Regions from separate parts of the Brevibacterium sp. 50QC2O2 genome, predicted to be linked through region 2. Evidence: riboswitches for the same ligand, from Rfam matches in the RefSeq annotation. Region 2 holds a riboswitch; each other region holds the start of a gene.
The links. Region 2 has a riboswitch for thiamine pyrophosphate ahead of NQ038_RS14875 (ECF transporter S component). Riboswitches for the same ligand answer to the same signal wherever they lie in the genome.
Positions count from the first base shown of each region.

Region 1: it holds a riboswitch for thiamine pyrophosphate, as region 2 does, so the genes downstream of both, NQ038_RS12975 (3-oxoacyl-ACP reductase) here and NQ038_RS14875 (ECF transporter S component) in region 2, are expected to answer to the same signal.
Region 3: it holds a riboswitch for thiamine pyrophosphate, as region 2 does, so the genes downstream of both, thiE (thiamine phosphate synthase) here and NQ038_RS14875 (ECF transporter S component) in region 2, are expected to answer to the same signal.

Region 1 is NZ_JANIJZ010000018.1:11,597-19,419, reverse strand. Features, by position in the region: gene NQ038_RS12980 (LLM class flavin-dependent oxidoreductase) at 66-1,391, opposite strand; gene NQ038_RS12975 (3-oxoacyl-ACP reductase) at 1,397-2,173, opposite strand; TPP riboswitch at 2,283-2,405, opposite strand; gene nhaA (Na+/H+ antiporter NhaA) at 2,640-3,986, shown strand; gene NQ038_RS12965 (MarR family winged helix-turn-helix transcriptional regulator) at 4,068-4,550, opposite strand; gene NQ038_RS12960 (VOC family protein) at 4,686-5,054, shown strand; gene NQ038_RS12955 (DUF3592 domain-containing protein) at 5,270-5,830, opposite strand; gene NQ038_RS12950 (hypothetical protein) at 5,834-6,475, opposite strand; gene NQ038_RS12945 (DUF4190 domain-containing protein) at 6,594-7,376, opposite strand; gene NQ038_RS12940 (antibiotic biosynthesis monooxygenase) at 7,653-7,823, shown strand, end outside.
Region 2 is NZ_JANIJZ010000033.1:5,360-13,182, forward strand. Features, by position in the region: gene NQ038_RS14865 (energy-coupling factor transporter transmembrane protein EcfT) at 1-764, opposite strand, end outside; gene NQ038_RS14870 (ECF transporter S component) at 761-3,142, opposite strand; gene NQ038_RS14875 (ECF transporter S component) at 3,147-3,761, opposite strand; TPP riboswitch at 3,787-3,893, opposite strand; gene nadC (carboxylating nicotinate-nucleotide diphosphorylase) at 3,915-4,892, opposite strand; gene NQ038_RS14885 (MmgE/PrpD family protein) at 5,180-6,679, shown strand; gene prpB (methylisocitrate lyase) at 6,679-7,584, shown strand; gene NQ038_RS14895 (bifunctional 2-methylcitrate synthase/citrate synthase) at 7,581-7,823, shown strand, end outside.
Region 3 is NZ_JANIJZ010000003.1:246,104-253,926, reverse strand. Features, by position in the region: gene thiD (bifunctional hydroxymethylpyrimidine kinase/phosphomethylpyrimidine kinase) at 1-905, opposite strand, end outside; gene thiE (thiamine phosphate synthase) at 902-1,633, opposite strand; TPP riboswitch at 1,621-1,752, opposite strand; gene NQ038_RS04240 (acyl-CoA thioesterase domain-containing protein) at 1,820-2,659, shown strand; gene NQ038_RS04235 (VOC family protein) at 2,727-3,725, opposite strand; gene guaB (IMP dehydrogenase) at 3,871-5,391, opposite strand; gene NQ038_RS04225 (hypothetical protein) at 5,569-6,309, opposite strand; gene NQ038_RS04220 (pseudouridine synthase) at 6,306-7,304, opposite strand; gene NQ038_RS04215 (amino acid permease) at 7,352-7,823, opposite strand, start outside.

The DNA.
Region 1 (7,823 bases), on a different contig from region 2:
CTGCCAAGTCTAGCGAAGATTTGCGACGGACAGGTTACGGATGTCGCTGGGCCGTGCGGGACGACTTAGGACTGGCCCAGGTGAGCTCTCAAGGTCTTTCCCACGTATTCCGTGCGGAATCTACCGCGCCGCTGCAATTGGGGCACGACATGGTCGACGAAGTCCTCGATACCCTGTGGCAGGGAGGGCGGCATCAGATTGAACCCATCGGCGGCACCGGTATCGAGCCACATCTCGATCTCGTCGGCGATCGACTCCGGTGTGCCCACCATCGTGCAATGGCCCCCACCCGCCGCCAACCGGCCCAGCAGCCGGCGCACCGTGGGCCGTTGAGTGGCGATGATGCGCAGAATCGTGGCGTAGCGGCCTTTGGGCCCCGTGAACTCCTCCAACGGGGGCAGCGGCGGCACGGGTGCATCCAGGTCCCATCCCGAGGTGTCCTGTCCGATGAACACGCTGAGCTGCCGCAGCGAGTTCTCCACGGGGAGGAGTCCGTCGAGTGCCGCCTGTTTGGCCAGGGCCTCTTCCATGGTCGACCCCACATAGGTCACCAAACCGGGCAGAATCGCCACTGCGTCCGGATTGCGCCCGGCGGCGGCGATGCGACGGCGCACATCGCCACGATAGGCACGTCCGGCCTCGGCGTCGTAGGCCACCGCATATATTGCCTCCGCGCGGCGCGCGGCCAGGTCGCGGCCCTGTTCCGAGGCCCCGGCCTGGAAGAGCACAGGCCGACCCTGGGGAGGGCTCGGCACGTTGAGCGGGCCCCGCACCGCGAAATTCCGACCGCTGTGGTTGAGCTCGGTGAGCATGGCGGCATCGACATACCGGCCGGGGTGGACTCCAGAAGCCCCAATCCCCTCTCCCCGTTCGACGACGATGGAGTCGGCCGGCCAGGAATCGAACAGCCGCAACACGACGTCGACGAACTCTTCGGCCCTGGCGTAACGGGTGGCATGATCCGGCAGGTGCGGCATGCCGTGGTTCTGCGCTTCTGCATCGAACATCGAGGTCACCACGTTCCAGCCGATGCGCCCTCCTGAAATATGGTCCAGACCGGCCAACATCCGCGCCGCATGGTACGGCGTGTAGAACGTGGCCGACACAGTACTGACCAGTCCGATACGATCCGTCGCCTGGCTCATGGCGGCCAGCAGAGTGAGGGGTTCGAGGGCCCAACCGGGCCCGTCCTGCACTGCGTCCCCGCTGAGGGACTGTCCGTCGGCGAAGAACACGGCGTCCAGTTTGCCGCGTTCGGCGATCCTGGCCAGTTCCTTGTAGTACTCCACATCGGTGAGGTGTTCGCTTGGCGCATCCGGTGCACGCCAAGCGGCCGCGTGGTGGCCGACACCGTGGATGAACAGGTTGAGATGGGCCTGCTTGACCGTCACGTCCCTCACCCCTTGACCAGGCCGCCGTCCACGATGAGATTCTGTCCGGTCACGCCCCGCGCCCAGGGGCTGGCGAAGAACAACACCGCGTCGGCCAGCTGTTCGGGCGTTGTGACCGCGCGCAGCGGGGTACTCGCGGCGATCCCGGCGAAGACCTCTTCCGGGGTGGCCGCCGATGCATCGGTGGTCTGCAGGAGTCCACCGGAGACCATATTGACGGTAATCCCCCGGGGCCCCAGATCGTCGGCGAACGTCCTGGTCAGGGACAGCAGTGCCGCCTTGGCGGCGGTGTAGTCGTGATACGGCACAACAGGGTTCTGGAACAGATTGGTCCCGATGTTGACGACCCGCCCGAAACCGGCCCGCGTCATGCCGGGCAGCGCCGACTGGATGACATTCAGTGGGCCCTGAACGGAACCGGCGAACTGCGCGGCGAGTTCCGGGTACGTGATCCGGTCCGCCTTCGCTCGGGCATCACCGTTGAATGAGAAGTCGATCAGGGCGTTATTGACCACCGTGGTGACGGGGGCACCCCAGGTGGCGGATGCCTCGGCGAAAAGGGAATCGACTTGGGCACGGTCCCGGACGTCCGCCTGGATCGCGAGTGCCCGGTCGGGGAACTCCTGGGCCAGGGCCCCGGCGGCATCGTGCGAAGCACGATAGTCGATGACGACGCGGGCGCCCTGGCCCAGGAATGCCCTGGACACGGCCGCGCCCAGGCCGCGGGCCCCACCGGTGACCAGGACGATCTGCTCGGCGAGCGGAAGAACGGTTGATGTCATGATGCATGCCTCTCGATAGGAGGCGAAGGCGATCGGTGCGCGTCCGGTCGTGCCCGCGGGTGGATACCCTGCTGCCGGCCGACCATACACTGTCACCGGCCCACGGTGGGCGGTGAACACCGGACAATCCCTTCGCCAGTGCTAACTGGATCAGGTTCAACGGGTATTTCTCAGCCACTCGTCGCACCCGATCTTCATCCGGCGCATACGGGCGGTACCCCGTGTCACACATCCATCACATCACGACCCCGCGCACCTGGCAAGGGGCCGCGGCGAAACACAGAATGTGCGCTGGGCGACATGAGCCGCTAAGGTTGTCCCCGGTGTGCCGGGAAGTCTGGTCGGCGGGAACACCTCGGCGCGTACCCACGGTATACGGCGCGGGTGGTCTCTCATGTGAATAATCGGGGTCAGAGCACGTGCTGCGCATGTGCCCGGCGACCCCGTCGATCCGAAGAGGACCCCAATGTCCAGTACACCGACAACACTCAAGCCCGCGAAACCGTCGCTGGGCACCACCATCATGAATGCCCTGCGCGGGGAACACCTGGGCGGCATCATGCTCATCGTCGCGGCGGTGCTGGCCGTGATCTGCGCGAACTCCCCACTGGCGGGCTGGTTCTTCGCCGTGCGCGACACCTACCTCGACCTACCCCTGGGCTTCACCACCCTGCACCTGAGCGTGGCCCACTGGTGCGCGGACGCACTGCTGGCCGTGTTCTTCTTCTGCGTGGGCCTCGACCTGAAGTTCGAGTTCACCGGTGGAGCCCTGCGCGACTGGCGCCAGGCGCTGACGCCGATGGTCGCGGCCTGCGGCGGGGTCATCGTGCCGGCACTCATCTTCGCGGCCATCGTGGCCTCCAGCGGGACCGAGGGCCTACAGGGCTGGGCCACTCCGACGGCCACCGATATCGCCTTCGCCCTGGCGATCCTGGCGGTGATGGGTCGCTGGCTGCCCAGCCCACTGCGGGTCTTCCTGATGACCCTGGCCGTGGTCGACGACCTCATCGCGATCGTCATCATCGCGATCTTCTACGCCCAGGGGCTCCAGCCCCTGTGGCTGTTGGGCGCGCTGGTCCCGATCCTCGCCTACTTCTTCCTGGTCCGCGGCGCCCCCCGATTCTTCGCCAAGCACGCCTGGGCGATGTGGCTGATTCTGTTGCCGATCGGCGCAATCGCCTGGCTGTGCATGTACCAAAGCGGCGTGCACGCGACGATTGCCGGCGTGGTGCTGGGGCTGGTGACGCCGGCGGCCATGTCCGCCAACGGCGCCAAGCCGGCGTCCCAGGTGGCACTCGAGGAGGAGGATGAGGACGCGCCGGCGGCGACCTCGGGCGTGGAGGCCGAGCAGCGCCCCCTGGCCATGATTCTGTCCGACCGGGTCTCGCCGCTGTCCTCGGCCATCGCCGTTCCGATCTTCGCATTCTTCTCCGCCGGCGTGGCGATCGGCGGCTGGTCCGGTTTCGTCGCAGCCCTGCAGGCGCCCGTGTTCTGGGGGATCATGGTGGGCCTGGTGCTGGGCAAGCCGATCGGCATCATGGCCTCGACCTGGCTGATCACCCGTACCCCGCTGGGCCGCCTGGACCGGCAGGTGACCTGGACCGATCTGTTCGGCGTGTCGATCGTCGCGGGCGTGGGCTTCACGGTTGCACTGCTGGTATCCGATCTGAGCTTCGGCGTGTCCGGAGAGCATGCGAACGACGCGAAGATCGCGATCCTGCTGGCCAGTGTGCTGGCCACCGTGCTCTCCGCGCTATGGCTGGCCCCGCGCAACCGGATGTACAAGAACAACTACCGCGACAATCTGCGGTAGGGGTCCGCGCCCTCCATCCATGGACCGTTTGTTTCAGATTCCACTGTTCGAACAGTGGAATCTGAAACAAACGGTCCACATTCAATCGCGCAGGCCCTCGACGCAGGCCGCCAGCGCTTCCTGCAGCGTTTCGCGCTGAACGGCGGTGAGCCGGGAGACCAGGCGGGCCTCGACCCGGTGGGTGCGCTCGACGGCGGCCCCCAGCAGCTCGCGCCCGGCCGCGGTGAGTGAAATCGGCAGTGCCCTGCCACTGGATGCGCGCACCGCGCGTTCGATCAGGCCCCGCTCCTGTAGGCCGCGCAGCAGGGTGTTCATGGTCTGCCGGGTGACGAAGGCGCCGCGGGCCAGCTCCGCGTTCGAGGCGCCCGGAGTGCGACTGAGTACCTCCAGGCAGACGTACTGCGGGGTCGTCAGGCCCAGTGGCCGCAAGGTCTCGTCCATCCGGGAGCGCAGTATCGACTGCACTTCTTTGAGCCGGTAGCCCACCAGTGTCCCCAAATCCTCGGGGCCGGAATCGGCGGTTCCGGATTCGCCCGCCGCGCGCGCGTTTACCTCTTGAATCATGTAAGTATTCTGACATATAGTGGACTACGTCAGCATCCTGACATCGCGCTCCGGCTTCGGACCGAACCCCGGACGGACCAGGACAATCGGTCCAGGATCGTCGATCCAGGACAGTCGAACAGTAAGGAACACCCCATGTCAGTCACCGGACCCGATTTCATCGCCCTCCAGGTACGCGACCTGCAGCGCTCGGCGAAGTTCTACGAGACCCACCTCGGCCTGCACCGGGCGCCGAGCGCACCTCCCGGCGCAATCGTCTTCACCACCACCCCGATCGCCTTCGCCGTGCGCGAACCGCTACCCGGCGTCAATCTCGACCAGGTCCAGCAGCCCGGTCTGGGAGTCGCGCTGTGGCTGTGCTGCGACGATGTGCAGGGGCTCTACGACTCGCTGACCGCCGCGGGCACCCCGATCCTCTCGGAGCCCAAGCCCAGCCCCTTCGGCCGGACCTTCACCTTCGCGGACCCGGACGGCTACGCCGTCACGGTGCACGACCAGGCCTGATCGCCATGCGCACACCGGCTTCGGAAACACAGTCCGGACAAGCGCGACCCGAACAAGCACGGCCCACCCAGTCACAATCCGCGAACGCGCTCAAGCTCGACCTGCCGCGCACCCTCAACCTTGCACCTCGACCACGACCCCCGCACCGGGATCGGCGGCCAGGATCCCGGTATGGCGGGCCCACCCGGGATCGGGCCGTTCCCCGCCGGGCCCGCCTACCCTGCCCCTTCGGGCCTCGCGGGCCCGGCCGACTGCTTCCGCGATTCATTCTTCGCCTCGCCGAGGCCCGCCAGCCAGCGGTGGAACCAGATGCCGGCGAAACCGAAGGCCAGACTGAGGACCCCGATACCCACCCACAGCAGCCAGCCGTGCCGGTTCAACCCCGCATTGGGGTCGGACACCGTCGACTGGGCCGTATCCGCCGGATCGAAGTAGACGGTGCGCTGAGTCCCCTCGGCCTGCTGCTCACCACAGCGCCCGGACTCTTCGGCCTCACCGGTGGCCCTGGCCTCGGGCCTGGCCGGGTCCGGAGTGAAGACGTACCGAATCGTGCAGGTGTAGGTCGTGCTGCACGTCTTCTGCTCCGAGCCGCATTCCCGGTGCGTCGATTCGCTCGCTCCGGCCAGCACACTCGCCGTCACCGTGGACGTCATCGTCGACGCCTCGTACCGGTTGATCTGCCGGTCCCACACGCCCAGCACGATCATGAAGGCCGCGAGCGCGAAGGCGCAGGCCGGGGTGATCCACCACCCCGACTCCATCCGGCGTTTTCCCATGCCCTACTTCCACTTCCAGCTGTTGAGCACGGAGACCAGCATGTCGTTGCGATCGCCCTGCTTGACCTTCGGGTCGTTGCCGAAGCTCAGAACGTAGACATTCGTGCCGTGCAGCAGGTAGAACTGGTCGGCGAGGAAGGACCGGCCGTTGCTCTGGCTCTCCATCGAGAAGTGCAGGGCCTGTTCACCGTCGACGGTGAACTTGTCGTATTCCTTCGGGTTCTTGGCGCCGGTGTCCTTGATCTGGGATACCGCGTCCTTCTCCACATCGTCGATCGTCGTATCCGCACTCGTCGTGGTGGTCATCGCGATATTCATATTGGGGATGCCGTCCTTGGTGCCCTTGAGCGCACACACCTTCATTCCGTCGGGAATCGAGGCGCCGGGGACGGTCTTGGCATCCGTCCAGTCGGCGGGCAGGCGGAACGTGTACTCCTTGTCCGTCACCTCCTGACCGTCGGCAACCGGGCCGCCGCCCTGCTGCCCCGCGGCGGCGGAGTCCTCGCCCGCCGCACCGTCCGCGGCACCCCCATCGACACCCGGAGCCGAGGCCTCGGCCGGCTGGGCGGCCGCGTGCGAGGGCTGGGAATCCTGTTCGGGCTCCCCCGCACCCGGCCAGGGCGATGGTGGCGGCAACGGCGACAACGCCTGATGTAATCCTTAACCTATTCATGTTTCTAAACGTATCACGCAGGTCACATTGCGCCTCTGCGACCCATAGACCCAGGTCACCCGGGGTGATCCGCCCGGTGTCCCGGACGAATCACCCCGCCGAGAAGTCCAGAGCACGCCGGCCCTGCCCGTCGATCGCGAACTCGTACTTCAGGTGCAATGACTTCATCTGCTCGGCCGGTACGGCATAGGCGGTGATGAAGGACAGGTCCTTGCCCGCGGGAACAGAGGAGTGGAATCCCTTGTCGGTCCCGTCGATGGTCGGAGACACACTCCTGTCGAAGACCTCCGGACATTCGGCTCCCCCACCGTAGGTGCACGTGATGAGCGGGTACGGTGGAGCGAAGTCCGCATCCGAGGAATTGCGCAGGTGCACGCGCAGGAAGACCGGGTTCTGCCCCTGGATCCTGTCGGGAGCGGCGTGCTCGGACGCCTTGCCGGACGCCTCGGGCTCCAATTCCATGGTCACCCCCGGCACCAGTTCCTGTCCGGAGTCCTTCTGACCCCCTGCGTCCCCATCGGAGCCGGGCTGTGCCGGCTCGGCCGGGGAATCACCCTGCATCCCCGAGTCACCGTGCATCCCCCCGGTGTCATCCTGCGAAGTCGCCCCGATGCCGACGATCAACGCGATCACGATGGCCACGCTCACGATGAACCCGACGATCGTCGTGAAGATCCCCAGGACCAGACCCGTGACGGTCTGCCCCTTGTTGTCGGCACGGTTCAGGTTGAGGTTGCGCAGGCCGAGGATCCCCAGGATGATCGCCACCACGCCGGCCGGCCAGACGATGAAGCCGACGATGCCCAGGATCATGGCCCAGAGGCCCACACCGTTCTTGGACCCGGCACCCGCAGCGTTCCCCGGCGGGTTCACAGGCGCATTCCCCGGTGCGGGAGGGTAGCCCGGAACCGGCGGATTCCCTCCACCGGGACCGCCGGTATACCAACCCTGTTGCCGGGGATCGTTCGGATGGGACATCTCATCACCCTCTGCGCGCCTACGAAATCGGATCGTTACGCCGGGCCACGGTACCAGCCGATCTTCGTCATTCGCCTAGCACCCACCGCGCCCACGTTGTTAGGGTGGGCTTATCCGCAATCTCCAAACCCCGACGACCGCCCGGGAACTGGGCGGGGAAGCGAGACCACCATGGCATTCGTCAACATCACCGCACTGACCTTCCCTCCCGGCGCCGCGGCCGAGATCGAGAAGCGCTTCGCCGCGCGCAAGAAGGCGGTGGACCAGGCACCGGGATTCGCGGGCTTCGAATTACTGCGCCCGGTCAGCGGCCAGGACAAGTATTTCGTCGTCACCCGCTGG
Region 2 (7,823 bases):
ACGGCCATCAGGAAGGCCACTGTCATGAACAGCCAGTCAGCGCCCACCAATCGGGACTTGCGCGACCAGGTCCGCTGCGCGGTACCGAAGGCACGGCCCTCCATCGCCATCGCCAGCTTCCCCGAGCGCCGCAGCGCCTGGACCAGCAGGGCGAAGGCCAGCGGGAAGAACTCTGCGACCTTGGCCAGGGGCCCGGTGAAGGCCGCGCCCCGCGCCCGCCTGGCCATCCGCAGGGTGTCGAGTTCGGCCGCGAACAGGCCCAGCAGGCGGCTGGCGGCCAGGGCCGCCAGCACCACGCGTTCGGGCAGGTGCCACAGCTGGACCAGCGCATCGGCCAACTCCGTGGAGTCAATGGTGAGCACCAGCACCACGCACGGCAGCATCATGCACATGGCGCGCAGGAAAATCGCCAGGCCCATGGACGCCGAATAGCTGGTGATCGTCAGCGGCCCCAGGTCCACCAGCACCGTGCCGGTCTTGGCTGCCAGGATCGCGGTGCCCCAACCGGCCAACAGGGCCGTCAGGGGCAGGAACCAGAGGCGCGACAGAAGTTTCCAGCGCAGCCGGATCAACGGCAGCGCGATCAGTTGCAGCACGAACATGGTCGAGGCCGAGGCCACGTCGATGCTCAGGATCACGCCCAGGGTCAGCAGCGCCATCACGGCGATCTTGGCCACCGGGTTGATCCGCATGACCCAGCCCGCGGCGGGTGCGAAGTCCGCAGCGCTCGTGCGCACCGTGTCGGTTTCCGGGGCCGAGGTCATGCCCGCCTCCCAGCGTTCCCCGCCTGGTCGACATGCACGGTGCGCGCGCCGATCGCGGTGGCGAAGTCCGCATCGTGGGTGACGGCGACGATCGCGGTGCCGCCGGCGATCAGCTCCTCGAACAGCTCCACCAGCGCGCCCCAGGTCAGGGCGTCCTGGCCGAAGGTCGGCTCGTCGACGATGAGCACGGGCGGGCGCGCGGCGATCATCGCGGCCACGCTGAGCCGGCGCTTCTCACCGCCTGACAGGGTGTTGGGGTGGGCCTGGGCCAAGGGTGTCAGGCGCAGCGCGTCGAGCAACTGCGCGGTGCGCGCGGCGACATCGGCTTCGGCCCAGCCCGCCCGCTGCGGGCCGTATTCCAGTTCGGCGCGCACGCTGGGCCGCATGAACTGGTGTTCGGGTTCCTGGAAGACCATGCCGATCCGTTCGACCAGCTCCTTGGAACTCCACTCGCCCGGATGGGTGGACTTCGGAACCCGCGCGGCACCGGGCAGGCGCACCAGGCCCTCGCCGGCCACGACATCGCCCGCCACCGGAGGAAGCAGGCCCGCCAGGGTCAGTGCGGTGGTGGTCTTGCCGGCGCCGTTGGGACCGCGTACGGCTAGCACCGTGCCGGGGTGCAGTTCGAGTCCCGGCACCCGTGCCACGGCGCGGGACTCGCGGCCCACCTGCAGGGCATGGGTGGACAGCAGGGGCTGTGCGGGGGCCACACCGCTTGCGGCGTCCCTACCGGAGGCGTCCCGGCCGGCAGCGCCCACCGCGGCGATCTGCCCGGTGTCGGTGGTGCCAAGGGAGCCGTCGGGGATGTCGTCGGGGACCTCGACAGCCTCGCCGGGTAGCCACAGGCCCGCCGCGCGCAGGTGCGGGCGCAGCAGTTCATCGCCGAGCACCGCCTTGGGCGATCCGTCGGCGATGATCCGGGTGCCCTCGGCGTCGTCGGCCGAGGCGCCGAGCACCACGATCCGGTCCACGTGTTCGGCCCACAGCGGCAGGCGGTGTTCGACCAGCACCACGGTGGCGCCGGTCGCGGTGGCGGCGTCGACGATGACATCGCGGATGGCCACGGCGGCCTCGGGGTCGAGGTTGGCGGTCGGCTCGTCGAGGATCAGCAGGCCAGGGCGCATCGCGACGACCCCGGCGATTGCCAGGCGCTGCTTCTGCCCGCCGGACAGGGCCGTGGTCGGATGGTCCAGCGGATAGTCCAGGCCCACCAGGTCCAGCGCGTGGGCGACCCTGGCCGGGATCTGTTCGGCGGGCACCCGCAGATTCTCCAGCCCGAAGGTGACGTCGTGGCCGATCTTCGACATGACCGCCTGCGAATCGGGGTCCTGGAGCACCAGGCCGCAGGTCCCGCGAGTCGGATCGGGCGCGGCGCCGGCGACCAGCAGTTCTCCGGTGGCGTAGCCGGATTCGGCCGGCAGGACCCCGGCCAGGGCGTGCAGGAAGGTCGACTTCCCCGCGCCCGAGGCCCCCGCCAGCAATACCTTCTGGCCGGCCGGGATCGTCAGGGACAGGTGGGAGAAGGCCGCGCGTTTGCGGCCGGCGTGCCGGTAGGAGAAGTCCCTGGCCACGACCTCGGCGGGGACGACGGCGGGGTCATCCGGTCTCCGGTCGGTTACGTCGGATCGCCCGTCGGCCGAGGCGCCCGGTGCGGGGGAGCCGCCGGTCGAGGTACCGGTCGGGGCGCCGGCCGCGGTGGCGCGCGTTCGGTCGGAACCGGCAGTGGCCTCGGCTGCGGAACCGCGGGAGCCCGGCGCTTCGTCGGCACCGCGCCCGGCGGCGAATGCGGTCAGTGCTCCGGCGCGGGCCAGGACGCGCACGATCCACCACACGAACAGGCCGGCCATGAGCAGCCCGGAGACCGCGCAGAACGCGATCCTGGACGTCTTCCACACGGGCAGCCATTCGGCGTAGAGAACGATATTGTCGATGCAGCCCTGCGCCGTACCCGTAAGCAATCCGGAGAACAGCACGACCGGGAAGCCGAAGCGGCGGTAGGCGAAGACGGCGAAGGCCAGCTCCGCGGCCAGTCCCTGAATGGGGGAGGTCAGCAGGATGGAGAACCCGAAGTGGGAGCCCAGCACGGCCTCGGTCACGGCGGCCAGGACCTCGGCGTAGAGGGCAGCACCCGGCTTGCGGATGATGAGCCCGGCCAGGGGCCCGGCCAGCACCCAGGTGCCCGAGAGGATCCCGTCGCCGGGCGGGAAGGCCGCGAAGGCCGGGGTGATGAAGGTCCAGCCGGCCGACCAGATCCAGTAGATGACGCCGCAGACCACCGCCAGCACGGATGCCGTGACGATGTCGACGACCCGCCAGCTCAGCCGGTTCCCCACGGCGCGCGGTGGTGTGCCGCCCCGGGTCGTCGCTTCAACGCTCACAGTCTCAAACCTCCTGTTTCGCCCTGCCCGCTGCGAATGCGGACAGCGCGCCGGTACGTGCCAGTGCCCTCACGGCCGCCCACATGAGCACACCCGCGATCACCAGTCCGGATACCGCGGTCGTGCCCAGATACGTCAACTTCCACGCGGGCAGCCATTCGGTGTTGTACAGCAGGTTCTCGTTCAGGCCCAGGGCCAGGCCGGCCAGCGCGCCGGAGAACAGCGCGGTGCCGAAGCCGAAGCGGCGGTAGGCCAGGACCGTGAACGCGAGTTCGGCGCCCAGCCCCTGACAGAGCCCGGAGATGATCGCGCCGAAGCCGAAGTGGGAGCCCAGCGTGGCCTCGGCGATGGCGGCCAATACCTCAGCATAGAGGGCCGCGCCCGGTTTGCGGATGATGAGTCCGGCAAGTGGTCCGGCCAGCACCCAGCCGGCGCTGAGCAGGCCGGAGGCCGGCGGGAAGAATGCGAACAGCGGTTCGACGAAGCTCCAGGCCGCGGCCCACAGCCAGAAGATCAGTCCGCACACCACGCCGAGCACGGATGCGGTGACGATGTCGACGACTCGCCAGCGGAAGGTGCTGCGGGTGGACACGGAATTGTGGACAGCATGATCGGTCATGCTCGCCTCCTGTGATGATCAGGAGGGGAAAGAGAACTCGACTTCCTTCGGCGGTCCTAACCGCAGCAGGTTCGAGGGTCTGCAGTTCACTGCACTCTCAGCGCCCCTTGTGGCGCTCCCCTGTCGTTGTCCCTCCACTATAACGCGGTCGGCTCAGACGGTGAGCACGTCCTCGACGGTGTCCAGGCCCAGGTCCAGGTTGACCACCGAATGCGTCAGCGCGCCGACGGAGACGATGTCGACCCCGCTGGCGGCGATCGCCCCGATCGTCTCCAGGTTCACCCCGCCCGAGGCCTCGACCAGGGCGCGCCCGGCCACCTGGGCCACGCCGCGGGCCAGTTCGGCCGGGCCGAAGTTGTCCAGCATGATGGTGTCCACACCGGCGGCCAGCACGGGTTCGATCTGCTCGAAACGATCCACCTCGACCTCCAGGTGCGTGGTGTGGCCCAGCTTCTCCTTGCCGGCGCGCAGGGCGGCGGTCAGCGCCTCGCCCTCGCCCAGGAGGGCCAGGTGGTTGTCCTTGAGCATCACCGCATCGGACAGGCCGGCGCGATGATTGTGCCCGCCGCCTGCGCGCACCGCGTACTTCTCCAGGGTGCGCAGGCCCGGGGTGGTCTTGCGGGTGTCGACCACGCGCACCGGACGTGCCGTGGTGCCGTGCTCCGGGTCGGACTGCGCCCGGCCTGCGTTCGCAGCGGCCACATAGCGCGCGGTCAGCGCGGCGATCGCGCACAGGCGCTGCAGCAGGTTCAAACCGGTGCGCTCGCCCAGCAGCACCGCGTGGGCGGGGCCGGAGACCTCGATGAGTGCGTCTCCGGTGGAGAACGGGGCGCCCTCGGCGACCAGCTGTCGGACGGACACGGTGCCGGCGGCGCCCGCTGCCAGCGGGACGATTCCGGCCGGCGCGCCGGGCGCCTGGGTGCGGTAGGCCGCCTGTTCCATGGCGGTGGCGAATACGGCACCGCCGGCCATCACGCCGGGTTCGCGGGCGACGACCCTGGCCGTGGTGGTCAGGGAGGCGGGGACGAAGGTCTGCGCTGAGAGGTCGCCGGTGGGGGCGTCCTCGTCCAGGGCACGGGCGATCACGGCGTCGATGACGGTCTGGGGCACGGGGGCGATCTCGATACTCACGCGGCCCACTCTACGCGGCCTCGACGCGGTGCCGACGGAGTCCGGTCGAGCCCCGGTTCGAGCGAACGGCCTGTCCGCCGTTCGGACCCGTGGTTGGACCCACGGGCGGACCAACGGCGGACCCACGGTTTGGGAAATACCTTGATGTCAAGATATATTTGTGGTGGCAGATACACGTCGCCCGCATCCCCATACAAGCGCCGCAGGGCTACCGGCCAGGCGCGCACACCGTTAGGCTGGGGTGTGGACGCGGCATCAGGTCAAAGTCGACAATAGGAGCATCCTCCATGATCAACCACGAAGTCCGGGTATACAAGAGCGCTGAGAACCTGGAGCGCAAGGACCAGCTGGCCTACAAGATCGCCCAGGTCGCAGCCGACCCGGTCGCGATCGAATCGGAAGTCGCGGACATGGTGATCAACCGTGTCATCGACAACGCCTCCGTCGCAGCCGCCTCCGTCAATCGCAAGGCGCCCACCCACGCCCGCGAACAGGCCCTGCCCCACAAGCTCGAACCGGGTGCGACCGTCTTCGGCCAGCCGCTGAGCGACCACATCTCCCCCGAATGGGCCGCCTTCGCAAATGGCGTGGCCGTGCGCGAACTCGACTTCCACGACACCTTCCTGGCCAAGGAGTACTCGCACCCCGGCGACAACATCCCCCCGATGATCGCCGTCGCCCAGCACCTGGGCAGCGTCTCCGGCGCTGACCTGATCAACGGCATCGCCACCGGCTACGAGATCCAGATCGACCTGGCCAAGGGCATCTGCCTGCACGAACACAAGATCGACCACGTCGCCCACCTGGGCCCGTCGGTCGCCGCCGGCCTGGGCGCCATGCTGCACCTGGATCCGAACGTCACCTACGAGGCGATCGGCCAGGCCCTGCACGTGACCACCGCGACCCGTCAGTCCCGCAAGGGCCTGATCTCCTCCTGGAAGGCGCACGCGCCGGCGTTCGCGGGCAAGATGGCAGTCGAGGCCGTGGACCGCGCGATGCGCGGGGAGACCTCGCCCAACCCGATCTACGAAGGCGAAGACGGCGTCATCGCCTGGATCCTGGACGGCCCCGACGCCCACTACACCGTGGGCCTGCCCGGTGCCGGCGAGGCCAAGCGCGCGATTCTGGACTCCTACACGAAGGAGCACTCCGCGGAATACCAGGCACAGGCCCTGATCGACCTGGCCCGCAAGCTCGGCGGTGAGATCGAGGACCTGTCCAAGATCAAGCACATCACGATCCACACCTCGCACCACACGCACAACGTCATCGGCACGGGCGCCAACGACCCGCAGAAGATGGATCCCAAGGCCAGCCGCGAAACGCTGGACCACTCGATCATGTACATCTTCGCCGTGGCCATGCAGGATCAGGGCTGGCACCACGAGCGCTCCTACGCTCCCGAACGCGCCGCCCGGCCGGACACCGTGGAACTGTGGCACAAGATCTCCACCGAGGAAGACCCCGAGTGGACGCGTCGTTACCACTCGACCGATCCCAACGAGATGGCCTTCGGCGGTCGCGTGGAGATCGAGTTCGAGGACGGCTCGAAGCTGGTCGACGAACTGGCGGTGGCCGACGCCCACCCGCTGGGCGCCCGGCCCTTCGGGCGTGAGAACTACATCCAGAAGTTCCGTACCCTGGCCGAGGGTATCGTCAGCGAGTCCGAGCAGAACCGCTTCCTGGACCTGGCTCAGAACCTGCGCGAACTCGATGCGGACGGCATCCGCGGCCTGTCCTTCGCAGTGGAAGGTCTGAAGCACTCCGGCTCGAAGGGGATCTTCTGATGTTGGGAGCAACCAGGACCGCCGCCGAACGCCGCGCGGACTTCCGCGCCCTGCTGGCCGGCGATAAGATCGTCCAGTTCCCCGGTGCCATCAACCCGATCAACGCACAACTGATCGAACAGACCGGCTTCGAGGGCGTCTACATCTCCGGTGGCGCATTCTCCGCCTCGCAGGGCCTGCCCGATATCGGACTGACCACCCTGACCGAGGTCGCCGACCACGGGCGCAACATCGCGCGGGTGACGAACCTGCCGACCTTCATCGACGCCGACACCGGCTGGGGCGAGGCGATGAACGTCGCCCGTACCGTGCAGGAGTTCGAGGACGCCGGGATCTCCGGGATGCACCTGGAGGACCAGGTCAACCCGAAGCGCTGCGGCCACCTCGACGGCAAGGAGGTCGTGTCGACCGCCGAAATGGTCAAGCGGATTTCCGCTGCCGTGCGCGGCCGCCGTGACGACAACTTCGTCATCTCCGCCCGGACCGACGCCCGCGCCGGTGAGGGCCTGGACGCCGCGATCGACCGTGCCAAGGCCTATGCGGCCGCCGGTGCGGACCTGATCTTCCCCGAGGCCATGCGCGACCTGGGCGAGTTCGAGAAGATGGCGAACGCCCTGGACGTGCCGATCCTGGCCAATATGACCGAGTTCGGCAAGAGCGATCTGTACACCACCGAACAGCTGGCGAATGCCGGCGTCAAGCTGGTCATCTACCCGGTGACCACGCTGCGCATCGCGATGGGCGCGATCAAGCGCGGCCTGCAGACCATCCGGTCCGAGGGCACTCAGATCAACGTGGTCGACGGTATGCAGACCCGCGCGGATCTGTACGACACCATCGATTACGCGGCATATAACGAATTCGACTCCCACGTCTTCAACTTCTCTCAGGAGGGACACAAGTGAGCGAGGACATCAAGAAGGGCCTGGCCGGCGTCACCGTCGATTACACGGCGGTCTCCAAGGTCGTCCAGGAAACCAACTCCCTGACCTACCGCGGCTACGCGGTACAGGACCTGGCGGCGAACTGCACGTTCGAAGAGGTCGCCTACCTGATCTGGAACGGCGAGCTGCCGACCGCGGCCCAGCTGGCGGACTTCACGGCCCGTGAACGCGCACAGCGCGCCATCGCACCCGAGCTGGTC
Region 3 (7,823 bases), on a different contig from region 2:
CAGGCTCGTGCGCGCACGGGGCGCAGATCGACCAGGTGGTCGACCGGCCCGTGGGCGCCGGCCGGGTCCAGCGACAGGTTCCAGCCCGCCGCCGCGGCCAGGGCCCGGCCCAGGTACTCCAGGCCCTCGAAGACCGCGGGCTCCAGCTGTGCCCCGCGAGCCAGTTCCGCGGTGATGGCGGCGGACAAGGTGCAGCCGGTGCCGTGGGTATTGGCCGAGGCGACCCGTGGGTGCGTGTACACGTGCACCGAAGTCGCCCCGTGGCCATCCGCGACGGCGAGCACGTCGAAGACTGTGCCGCCGGTGCCGTGGCCGCCCTTGACCAGGGCCGCCCCGGCCCCGCGCGCCACGAGTTCGCGGGCCTGGGCCGTCATCTGGGACTCGTCGCGGGCCTCGGCGACGTCATCGCCGAGCAGCAGGGCCGCTTCCGGCAGGTTCGGGGTGATGACCGAGGCGACCGGCAGCAGGCGCGCGCGCACCGCGCCGATCGCGTCGGCGTCGAGCAGCCGGTGTCCCGAGGTCGAGACCATGACGGGGTCGACGACCAGGTGGGGCACGGGGGTCTCTGCGAGTTTGTCCACGGTCAGGTCGACCAGCTCTCGGGTGCCCAACATCCCGGTCTTCGCCGCGTCCACGGGCATGTCCCCGAGCACCGAGTCGAACTGGTCGGCAACGAAGTCCGCATCGATCCCGTAGACGCGGGACACACCATGGGTGTTCTGGGCGACCAGGGCGGTGATGACGGAGGTGCCGTAGGCTCCACGGGCGGCGAAGCTCTTGAGGTCGGCGTGGATGCCGGCGCCCCCCGACGGATCGGTGCCGGCGATCGTCAGGGCGATCGGGGGCCTGTTCACTGTATTCAACGGCGTGGGGTTCGGCACGGTGTTCGTCGGCGCAGTGCTCATCGGTTCTCCCCCTGCGCGCCGAGGTAGGCCGCGCGGATCGACCGCGCTGCGGCCTCGGGATCGGCTGCAGTGCAGATATCGGAGACCACGCACACGCCCAGGGCGCCGGCGCCGGCGAGTTCGTGGACGTTGTGGCCCTTGATCCCGCCGATCGCCACGGCGGGGATCCCGAGTTCCAGTGCCTCCCGGTTCAGTTCGGTCCAGTGCTCGACGCCCAGTGCTGGGCGCTGCACGTCCTTCGTCCGGGTGGCCCAGACGGGGCCGACTCCGAACAGGTCCACTCCCCCGGCCTTGGCGGCGACGGCGAACTGTTCGGCGGTGTGGGCGGACAGGCCCAGCAGGGGTTCGGCGCCCAGGCGGGCGCGGACCTGGGCCGGCGGCATGTCCGTCTGGCCCACGTGGATGTGGGCGGGCAGGCCGCGCCGACGCAGTTCGGCGACGACTTCGACGCGGTCGTCGAGGAACACGGGGACGTTCTCGGCCGCCGTCCCGGCCGGTGCGGGGATGCCGCGCAGGGCGGCGAACACGTCCAGGGTCAGGGCCAGGACCTCGGCGTCGGAGGCGTGTTTCTCGCGCACCTGCACGACCGAGGCGCCGCCGGTGACAGCGGCTGCGACGGTGTCGGCCACGCCGCGCCCGGCGGCGGTGCACATCGCGGTGTCGGTCACCAAATACAGGCTGAAATCGTAGGGGATCAGGCGGGGGTTGAGCACAGCGGGGTCAATCATGACCATCCCTTCGCAGGAGTTATCCAGACAGGTTCGACGGGTGTGTTCTCAGCCCTGGCCGGCCGGCGGCGGCACGAACCCGCGCCGGTGCGACTACCTGGGCACCCCGTGTCATCGGCTCCACACTAACATCCACGGCAGTCTAGAGTTGGGGTATCCCCGCATAGCCCGAACCTTGGAGGAACCGTGACCGAAGCACCCGGCAGCCTGCTCAATCTTCTGCAGTTGGAGAAGATCGACCTCAACATCTACCGCGCCGGCTTCGTCTTCGACGAACCCTTCGCGCTCTACGGCGGCCAGGTCGCCACCCAATCCCTGCTGGCCGCGGCCCTGACCGTGGACTCCGGGCGCCTGCCGCACTCTCTGCACGGATACTTCCTGCGGCCCGGCGACGCCTCGAAGCCCACGGTCTTCCAGGTCTTCCGCGACCGCGACGGTGGTTCCTATTCGGCCCGGCGCGTGGTGGCACTGCAGAACGGACGGGTCATCTTCAATATGTCGGCGTCCTTCGCACTGCCGGGGAAGTCCCCCGATGTGCAGGGCGATACGGCGCTGAACGACCACGAGTTGCCGATGAACGAGTTCTACCCGATCCCCCGGCTGTTCAGCTTCGAGGGCCGGAGGACCGAACCGGGTTTCCCCGAACCCGACTATCCGCAGCGCTTCTGGGCCCGCTGCACGGCCGATCTCAGCCGCACCGGGGTGGGGGCTGCGACGATCAGCCGCGACCTCATGAACATCCTGGCGGTGACCTATCTTTCCGACATCTCGTCGGGCATCGGCACGTACAACACCGAAGAGTTCCAATCGCAGTCGAGCCTGGACCACACTCTGTGGTTCCACCGCCCGATGGACGCCGAGGAGTGGATGCTGATGGACCTGCGGCCCCGCTCCGTGGCCTACGGGCGCGGGCTCTACCACGGGGACATCACCGACTCCTCCGGCGTCCTGCTGGCCTCGATCAGCCAGCAGGTCCTGTTCCGCAAGCGCCGTGCCGGCGGTGGCGCCGCGCCTCGGCCGGCCTGAACCTCGGCCGTTCCCAGCGGCCGGATCACGGTCGGTCCCGGGGAATCCGGCCGGGGTCGAGCCGAACTCAGTATTCGGCGATGATGATCTTCTTCTGGCCCATCATCGTCTGATAGGCCCCCGGCCTGGTGCTCAGCTCCGGCCAGGTGCGCGGGACGATCTGCCAGCTCAGGCCGAAGCGATCCTTGCACCAGCCGCAGGCCTCGGCCTCCGGGACATGCGACAGTGCCTCCCACAGTGCGTCGATCTGCGCCTGGTCCTGCGCGTAGACGATGAGCGAGACACCCTCCGTGAAGGTGAAGTCCTGGCCTGCCCCTGGGTCCATCGCCGTGCACCACTGCCCGGCGAGCCGGAAGTCCGCGTGGATCACGGATTCGGCGGTAACCGGCGATTCGACCCCCGGGCCCAGGTCCGGGACCCCGCCGAACTCGCCATAGGTGTACAGGTGTCCCAGTCCGCTGGGGAGGTCGGGGCCGAAGATCCGGGTGAAGGTCTGCAGATAGTAGTCGACGGCCTCGGCCGCCCGGTTCTGCTGGGGACCGCCGAAGCTCAGCGAGGGCAGCAGGAACGGTCGGGGCTGCCCGTCCGGGTTCGTCACCATCAGCTGCCAGCTCACCCCGAAGCGGTCCTCAACCCAGGCGTAGTGCGGGCTGAACGGATAGGCGTCCAGCGGCATCAGTTCGCGGCCACCCTCCATCAGCACCGCGCGGACCCGGTCCAGATAGGCACGGGCATCGGTGTGCCGGGCCGGATCGAAGTTGACGGTCAGGTTGAGCGACGGAGTGGGCCGGAAGGTGTCATCGGCGTTGATGAAGGTGAAGTCCAGGTCCTCGATCCGCAGGTCGAGCGCCAGGAGTTCGCCGGCCAAATCGCGTTGGAAGTCAGGGAGCTCTGCGGGATCGGCCGGGTAGTTCTCGGCGCGTTCGACGGTGACGGAGCGAAACGCCCTGGTGTAGTGCTCAACGGCATCCTGTGCGCACCTGTCGAACCACAGGGAGACGGCCAGCGGGGTCCGTTCGGTTTCGTCGGTGGGCGGTCTGGGGTCTGGAACGGGGTTCGGTGTCATGCCACAAGTGTGCGACCGCCGGAGCGATATGTCGCCCCTTTGCCCGCCCATCTGCGAAAACGCCGCGTGGCCGGAACCCGCCGGACCCCTGGATGGGTCCATGGCGGGTCCCGGCCACGCGGCACCGCGACTCAGACGATGGGACTCAGTGCGAGTGGTAGTTCGGCGCCTCGACCGTCATCTGGATGTCGTGCGGGTGGCTTTCCTTCAGACCCGCCGTGGTCAGGCGGACGAAACGGCCGTTTGCCCGCAGCTCCGGGATCGTGCGCGCGCCCACGTAGAACATGGTCTGGCGCAGGCCGCCGGTCAGCTGGTAGGCGACGTTCTTGAGCTGCCCGCGGTAGGCCACGCGGCCCTCGATGCCCTCCGGGATGAGTTCCGTATCGGTGGCGACATCGGCCTGGAAGTAGCGGTCCTTAGAGTACGACTTGCCCTTGCGCGGGGCCATAGCACCCAGCGACCCCATGCCGCGGTAGGACTTGTACTGCTTGCCGTTGACCAGGATGAGTTCGCCGGGGGCCTCACGAGTGCCGGCGAACAGGGACCCCAGCATGACCGATTCTGCACCGGCGACCAGGGCCTTGCCGATATCGCCGGAGTACTGCAGGCCGCCATCGGCGATGACCGGAACGCCGGCCGCCTTGGCCGCCTGATAGGCCAGGTGGACCGCCGTGACCTGGGGAACGCCGACGCCGGCGACGATCCGGGTCGTGCAGATGGAGCCCGGGCCCACGCCCACCTTGATGGCGTCCGCACCCGCGTCGATGAGCGCCTGCGCACCCTCACGCGTGGCGACGTTGCCGCCGATGATCTGCACCCCGGCAAAGGCCTTGTCCGACTTGAGGCGCTTGATCATGTCGGTCACGCCGCGGGCGTGGCCGTTGGCGGTGTCCACGACCAGCACGTCCACACCGGCGTCGGCCAGCAGGCCGGCGCGCTCATAGGAGTCACCGTAGAAGCCGATCGCGGCGCCCACCAGCAGCCGGCCCTCGCCGTCGCGGCAGGCATCGGGGTATTCCTCGGTCTTGACGAAGTCCTTGACCGTGATGAGGCCCTGGAGCACATTGTGCTCATCGACCAGCGGCAGCTTCTCGATCTTGTGTTCGGCCAGCAGGGCGTAGGCGTCATTGGGCGCAACGCCGACCTGAGCAGTGATCAGCGGCGACTTGGTCATGATCTGGGCGACCGTGGTTGTCTCGTACTTCGAATGCGATACGAAGCGCAGATCGCGGTTGGTCACGATGCCCACCAGGACGCCGGACTCGTCGACCACGGGCAGGCCGGAGATGCGGTACTGCGCGCAGACCTCGTCCAGTTCGGCCAGTGTCTTATCCGCCGTGATCGTCACCGGATCGGAGATCATCCCCGATTCACTGCGCTTGACGTAGTCGACCTGGGCCGCCTGGTCCTCCTTGCTCAGATTGCGGTGGATGATGCCGATGCCGCCGATGCGGGCCATGGCGATCGCCATGCGCGATTCCGTCACGGTGTCCATCGCCGCCGACACCAGGGGAATGTTGATGTCGATCTCGCGGGTCAGACGCGTCCGGGTCGAGGCCTCGGACGGGATGACGTCCGTGTCCCCGGGCAGCAGCAGGACGTCGTCGTACGTCAGACCTGTCAGTGCGAATGGATCGTTGTCTACTACGGAATTGCCGCTGCCCATGGGTGCCCTCTCAAAGATTGGTAGGTCGTTCGTCGTCTGTCCCTACCCTCCGGGCCGGGCCACCGGCTGGTTCGCCGGCTCCGGGCCAGAAGATGTGCAGTTCAAACTTTGATTTCGTCAATCATATTCCCCGCCCGGTGGCGCCGGGCAGCCGAATCCAGCCGAACGTGTCGAGTCTCACGGCAGAGCCCGGCGGCCAGACGTCCCTGGCACAGTGTCCGGCGCCCTGCGGCGGATGATCTGTGCGATTCCCAGTACCAGACACATGACCAGGGCCGAGGCCAGGCCGATCGCCGCTTGGGTCCCGGCCGCACGCATGTACTCGGCCGTCCGGACCACGGTGCCCAGCCGATAGCCGAGGACGGAGACCAGCACAGCCACGACAATCGAGCCGATCCCCAGCCAGCCGGGCCAGCGTAGCGGGGTGAACACCACGATCAGATAACACCCCAGCGTGCCCCAGGCTGTGACTGCCAGGGTCAGGCCCGCCAGATACACGGTGAACGGCCAGGCGCCCCATTGGTCCATCAGCTTGGGACTCAGTGGCTGACCGTAGGGCGTCAGATGCAGCCAGATGAAGGAGGCTCCCACTCCCAGGGCCGCCATGAGCACAGTGCTCACCAGCGTCAGCGGGACGAAGCCTCGGAAGCGGAAACCCTCGTCGGGCCGCGCGGGCGACATCAGGAGGTAGGAGCCGACCACCCCGATCACGCAGGTGAAGATGATGACGAGTGCGCCGATATCGTCTGGCTCGACCAGGTCATCGGAGGTCTCACTGGTGCGGACCATCCCGTGCGAGGCCAGGGCGATGTACACGGCGTAGCCGATCTGCGCCAGCACCGGCACTAGGAGGGTCCTGGCCAAATCGGATGCCCAGCCACCGTGTGGGTCCTGGCCCTTCCTCCTCTTGTCTCTCATAACGACAGTGTGCCACCGGCGTCGTGGACCCCGTCTTGATCCCACAGCCTCGATTCGAACTCCCGCTCCCGGCCGGTCAGCGGATCGGTGAAGGCAAGGCGGTGGGCCAGCAGCTGCAGGGGGCTGGAGAAGTCATAGGGGTCCGGCGCCAGATCCCGTGGGTAGACGGGGTCGCCCAGGATCGGCAGGCCCAGGGCGTTCATGTGCACGCGCAGCTGGTGGGTCCGGCCCGTATGCGGATGCAGTCGGAACAGGCCGGTGCGGGCCTCCCCCTGGGCCGAGGCGACCGCCCGGACGAACTCCAGCGTCGTATGCGCGTTCGCGGGCCCTGGCACCTCGAGCATCTGCCTGGTGCCCGGCTCCTTGTCCAGCCGGCTGTGGCGCTCCAGTGGGAATCCCCCGGCGAAGGTCTCCGGGTCGAAACCGCGGGGCAGGCGGGCCAGGGCCAGGTACTGCTTGTGCACACGGCGGGCCTGGAACAGGCTCTGGTAGGCGCCCCGGGTCTGCGGGCGGCGGGAGAGGACGAGCAGGCCCGCGGTCACCCGGTCCAGCCGGTGGATGGCCACCAAGTCCGGCTCATCGCGTTCGACGCGCGCCCGGGTGACCACGCATTCGCGCACGAAACGGCCATTGGGCGTCGAGGCCAGGAAATGGGGTTTGTCGACGACCAGCAGGTCCGCGTCCTCGTAGACGGTGGTCACTTCGAAGGGAATCCGGGCTTCGGGCGGGACGGGCCGGTGGAAGAAGTAGAAGCCGCCGGGGTGCGGCGGGTCCCCGGCTTCGACCGGGGCGCCGGACTCGTCGCGCATATCGCCGGCAGCTGGGTCGAGCAGTGCTGTTAGTTCGGAGGGTGCGGCGGCGGGGAAGAGCCCGGCCAGCCACTGGCCCACGGTCGCGGGCACCGGCAGATGTGCGCCGGCGTGTGTCTGCAGACCGCCGGGGGCGCGCAGCCGGTTGGCGCTGATGCCCTCGCGCGGGGGCAGGGGTGATTTCACGAGGCGCCAGCCTATCAGCCGCGGCCGGCCGGGTGATCAGCCGCGGCTCAGCCGGCGTCGTCCGGCGGATTGACCAGGATCGACTTCTCGGCCTCGGCGATCTCCTCGGGGGTCCGCTTGTCCCAGCCGGGTTTGCGGAAGTGGTAGAAGAGCAGCGGGGGTGCCGCGAGCACCACCACGACGATTCCCACCACAACCGGGTATATGCCCGCCGGCATCGCGGTGAATCCCGATGGCGCGATGAAGCTGAGCACGAAGGCCGCGAGGCAGGCGACGAATCCGACGCCGGCGATGACGTCCATCCCGCGCACACGGTACGTCCGCTCCACATCCGGCCGGGTTCGGCGCAGTCTGATCGCCGCTGCGAACATGAGCATGTACATGATCAGGTAGAGGGCGGCGGCCATGTCCACGAGCGCGATGAACGCCGTATTCACATTGGGAATGACGATGAACAGCGCCGCGAGGATCGTGACGATGATGCCCTGCACGGTCAGGATCCCGGACTGGACCCCGGCC